Regions from separate parts of the Kitasatospora acidiphila genome, predicted to be linked through region 2. Evidence: riboswitches for the same ligand, from Rfam matches in the RefSeq annotation. Region 2 holds a riboswitch; the other holds the start of a gene.
The links. A riboswitch is a leader RNA that binds a small molecule or an ion and turns the genes downstream of it on or off. The one in region 2 is predicted to bind cobalamin.

Region 1 (2,384 bases), 1.7 Mb from region 2:
GGAGCACGCCGACCAGCTCGATGGTGCCGATCAGGAAGGCGACGGCAATGGAGAGCCCGGTGATGGTGAGGTTGTAGAAGACCTTGCGGGTCGGGTTGGAGAACGCCCAGTGGTAGGCGAAGTTCATGAAGGTGCCGTCGAGGGTGTCGAACAGGCTCATGCCGGCGGCGAAGAGCAGCGGCAGGCAGAGGATCGCGTACCAGGGCAGGCCGGCGGCGGCGCCGGAGCCGGCCATCACCATCAGGGTGACCTCGGTGGCGGTGTCGAAGCCGATGCCGAAGAGCAGTCCCACCAGGTACATCTGGCCGGGCCGGGTGATCGACTTGGTGAGCCGGCCGAGGATGCGGTTCATGAAGCCGCGCCCGTCGAGGTGCTTCTCCAGCTCGTGTTCGTCGAACTGGCCGGCCCGCATGGCCTTGAAGACCCGGTAGATCCCGGCCATCGACACCAGGTTGAGGGCGGCGATCAGGTAGAGGAAGCCGCCGGAGACGCTGGTGGAGACCAGGCCGAGCAGCTTGTGGGTGTGGGAGTCGTCGTTGGTGAGGGTGCCGACCACCTTGGCGCCGGTGGCGATCAGGGTGGCCAGGACCACGACGATGCTGGAGTGGCCGAGCGCGAACCAGAACCCGACCGAGACGGGCCGCTTGCCGTCGGCCATCAGCTTGCGGGTGGTGTTGTCGATCGCGGCGATGTGGTCGGCGTCGAAGGCGTGCCTCATGCCCAGGGTGTAGGCGGTGACGCCGAGGCCCAGGCCGAAGGCCTGGTTGCCGACGCTGTAGTGGTGCGGGGCGACCATGGTGATCAGGATGAAGAACGCGACCACGTGCATGGCCGCGATCACCCCCATCAGGCCGCCGGTGCGGATCCAGTCCCTGCGCTCCCAGCGCGGCGCGGCGGTGGCGCCGCTCGCGGGGGTCGTCAGGGCAGCGGTTTCGGGCAGGGTCATGTCGGGGCAGCCTCTCCAGCACCTCGTGGACAGTTCTCGTGCGGTGCCGTGGCCGGTCTCCTGGCTTACGGGTCAAGCGTTCCCACCCCGGCCTTCCCAGGCGCGCAAGCGCCCAGTGGCCGCCCACCGACACGCGGCAGGCTGGTGCGAGGACTTCCCGATCACAGTGGCGAGGGCCGCTCCGGACTCCTGTGGCAGGCACAGTTCACCGGTCTTCCCGAACACCACGGCGTGCACCACCGTAGAGGTGACCTGCAATCACCCACAAGCCCGCACAGGTGTGCAGGTGTTGCAGATCACGCCCGCCAGGTGAGGGATGATGGACTCATGCACCTGGTCCCCGACGAGCGCGCACACCGGCGCCCCATCGACGAGCACACGGTCTGCGAGGCGATCGCGGGCATCGGCGACCCCGAGGCCGTGCGCGGCTGGGCCGACCGCTTCTCGCTGCTCGCCGACCCGGGCCGGCTCTCCGTGCTGCTGGCCGTCCACCGGGCCGGGCCGATCGCCGTCACCGACCTGGCGCTGGCCACCGGCATCAGCGAGAGCACGGTGTCGCAGATCCTGCGCCTGCTGCGGGTCTCGGGCGCGGTGACCGCCGCCAAGGACGGCCGGGTGGTGCGCTACCGGTTCACCGCCCCCGACCTGGCGCCGCTGCTGGCGTCGATCCCGCCCCTGGAGATCCCCCCGCTGGAGCACGACGCCTGACGGCGGGACTACCGCTGGAGCACGACGCCTGACGGCGGGACTGCTGACGGCGTGGCCACGTATCGCGGGTGGTCGTTGCCAGTTCGCACGCGGTCGGAGAGGGTGGAGTCGAGCATGTCGGCTCCCGTGCCCCCTGGAGGCAGTGTGACCATCCACCACCTCGACTGCGCCACCATGTGCCCGCTCGGCGGCAGGCTGCTGCTGGGCAGCGGCGGGCCGCTGTTCGGACGGCTGGTGAGCCACTGCCTGCTGGTGGAGAGCGAGGCAGGGCTGATCCTGGTGGACACCGGCTTCGGCACCGGGGATGTCACCGACCCGGGTCGGCTCGGCCGGCAGTTCCGGTTCAACAGCCGCCCCCAACTCTCCCTCGCACGAACCGCATTGCACCAGATCCGGATCCTCGGCCACGACCCCCGGGACGTCCGCCACATCGTGCTGACCCACCTGGACCCGGACCACGCCGGCGGCCTCGCGGACTTCCCGCAGGCTCAGGTGCACCTGCTCGCGGACGAACTGCGCGCCGCCCGGGAACTGGCCACCCGCGCCGAGCGCCAGCGCTACCGCACGGCGCAGTGGGAGCACAATCCGCGCTGGGTGGAGCACCAGGCCACCGGCACCGAAAGCTGGTTCGACTTCCAGGCGATCCCGCTACTGCCGGACGAGCTGCCGGAGTTGCTGCTGGTGCCGCTGGTCGGACACACCCGGGGCCACACCGGCGTCGCACTCCGGG
Region 2 (2,384 bases):
GCCGCTGGTCCTCGGGGCTGAGCAGCGCCAGCGTCCCGTACATCGCGGCGAACACCCCGCCGCGGTCGATGTCGCCGACCACCAGCACCGGCAGCTCGGCGGCCCGGGCCAGGCCCATGTTGGCGATGTCCCGGTCCCGCAGGTTGATCTCGGCCGGTGAGCCCGCGCCCTCGCACACCACCACGTCGAACCGGCGGCGCAGATCGGCCAGGCACTCCAGCGAACGCTCCAGCAGATACGGCTTGCGCTCCCGGTAGTCCAGTGCGCCGACCTCCGCGACCGGGCGCCCCAGCAGTACCACCTGGCTGCGCCCGTCGCCGCCGGGCTTGAGCAGCACCGGGTTCATCGCCGCCTCCGGCTCGACCCGGGCGGCCTGCGCCTGCATCACCTGGGCCCGGCCGATCTCGGCGCCGTCCGCCGTGACCATCGAGTTGAGCGACATGTTCTGCGCCTTGAACGGCGCCACCTTGACGCCCTGCCGGACCAGCCAGCGGCAGATCCCGGCGGTCACCACGCTCTTGCCGGCATCCGAGGTGGTGCCGGCGATCAGGATCGCGTTGCTCATCGACGTCCCTTCCACAGCGCGCGGGCCACCACCGTGCGTGTCAATACCGTGCTGGTGAGTGCCAACAACCCAATGCGGCGCGACAGTTGACAGGCCCGCTCGATGTCGCCGACCGCCACCGGGCGCTGCTCGGCGCCCAGCACCGGGCGGTGCTCGACGCGGGTTCCGTACTGCAGGGTGCCGCCGAGCCGCACACCGAGCGCACCCGCGAACGCCGACTCGGCCTGACCCGCATTGGGGCTCGGGTGCGCCGAACCGTCCCGCCGCCAGATCCGCCAGGCCCGCCCGCGGTCCTCGGCGGCGGCCACCGCGAGCAGCGCCGCCAGGCGGGCGCCCGGCCAGCCCGCGACATCGTCCAGCCGGGCCGCCGCCCAGCCGAACCGGCGGTAGCGCGGCGACTTGTGGCCCACCATCGCGTCCAGGGTGTTCACCGCCCGGAACGCCAGCAGCCCGGGGGAGCCCGCCAGTGCGCCCCAGACCAGGGCGTTGACCACGGCGTCCGCGGTGTTCTCGGCCACCGACTCCACCACCGCGCGGGCGATCTGCTGCTCGTCCAGGCCGCTCGGGTCCCGCCCGCACAGATGCGGCAGCCGCTCCCTGGCCGCCGTCAGGTCACCGGCCGTCAGATGGCCGCCGATGGTGCGGGCCTCCCGGGTCAGCGAGGTGCCGCCGAGCACCGTCCAGGTGGCCAGCGCGGCATTGGCGGCCCGGCGGGCGGGCCCGGCACCGCGCTCCAGGAGCGCCGCCCCGGTGGCCACCGCGCCCACCGCTAGCGCGGTGTGCAGGGCGCCGGCGCCGCGGTGGTCGCGCCAGAGCGCGCGTTCCAGGGCGGTCGCGGCCCGGCCGAACGCGGCCACCGGGTGACCGCGTCGAGGGTCGGCGAACACGGCGTCGGCGGCATAGCCGGCCACCGCGCCGCAGGCATAGCCAGCGACGGCGCGCTGCATCGAAGCGTGTCCTCACTCAGGGTCCGCGCCCCGGATCGACGTAACGGGGGCGAGAGTTCCTGGCTCCCGGGGCGGCCGACCTGCCGCGCCCCGGTGACAGTGGCGGGACCGCGCCGGATTCGCACCGGGCTTCCTCTCCTATGCCTCCGTATGGCCCAGCGATCCCATCACGCCCGCTCTCCGGGCGTCAACCAGCCCTCCGCGACGCCCGCCCGGCGCAGCCCGCGCCCGAGCCATGCGGTCTGCTTGATCGGCGGCCCCGGCCGGCCCGACGGCGAAGCCGGCGCCGGGCGCCGCGATCAGCGGGCCGACGGTCGCCACCGTTACGGGGGGGCACGGCTACGGCCGCGCCGGGCCGAGGGTGCCGGGGTGGCCGTTCGGGCTGGGTGGGGAGATCGCGGCCGGTGGCGCGGGAGCGCGTCATGCCGAGGTCCGTGCGGGCGGCACTGCTACGGGCGGTGCCGGGGTGGCTGTTCGGGCCCGGGGGGAGATCGCGGCCGGTGGCGCGGGAGCGCGTCATGCCGAGGTCCGTGCGGGCGGCACTGCTACGGGCGGTGCCGGGGTGGCTGTTCGGGCCCGGGGGGGGGAGATCGCGGCCGGTGGCGCGGGAGCGCGTCATGCCAAGGTCCGTGCGGGCTGCCGTGCTGCGGTGGCGGGTTCGGGCGCTCCGGGGTGAACTGGTGACGTCCGCAGCCGTCGTCACCACCGGGGAGAGCCATGCGTTGGGGAACCGTCCTTGCCGCGGCCGCCACCGTCGTCGCCGGAGCGGGTGCGGCCGTGCTGCTGGTCGGCCGCCGGGTCTCCGACCTCGCACTGCGTCCGGAGACGGCAGAGCACGGGCCGGTCATAGCCGAGCCGGCGTTGCGGGTGCA

Region 1: linked by a shared signal. The riboswitch ahead of nicT (Nickel transporter NicT) and the one ahead of E6W39_RS13040 (cobalamin biosynthesis protein) in region 2 are both predicted to bind cobalamin.

What each region holds. Positions count from the first base shown of each region.
Region 1 covers NZ_VIGB01000003.1:1,060,153-1,062,536, forward strand. The annotation lists gene nicT (Nickel transporter NicT) at 1-946, opposite strand, end outside; cobalamin riboswitch at 980-1,190, opposite strand; gene E6W39_RS05610 (ArsR/SmtB family transcription factor) at 1,274-1,654, shown strand; gene E6W39_RS05615 (MBL fold metallo-hydrolase) at 1,799-2,384, shown strand, end outside.
Region 2 covers NZ_VIGB01000003.1:2,728,528-2,730,911, reverse strand. The annotation lists gene E6W39_RS13045 (cobyric acid synthase) at 1-565, opposite strand, end outside; gene E6W39_RS13040 (cobalamin biosynthesis protein) at 562-1,512, opposite strand; cobalamin riboswitch at 1,546-1,691, opposite strand; gene E6W39_RS13030 (alpha/beta hydrolase) at 2,230-2,384, shown strand, end outside.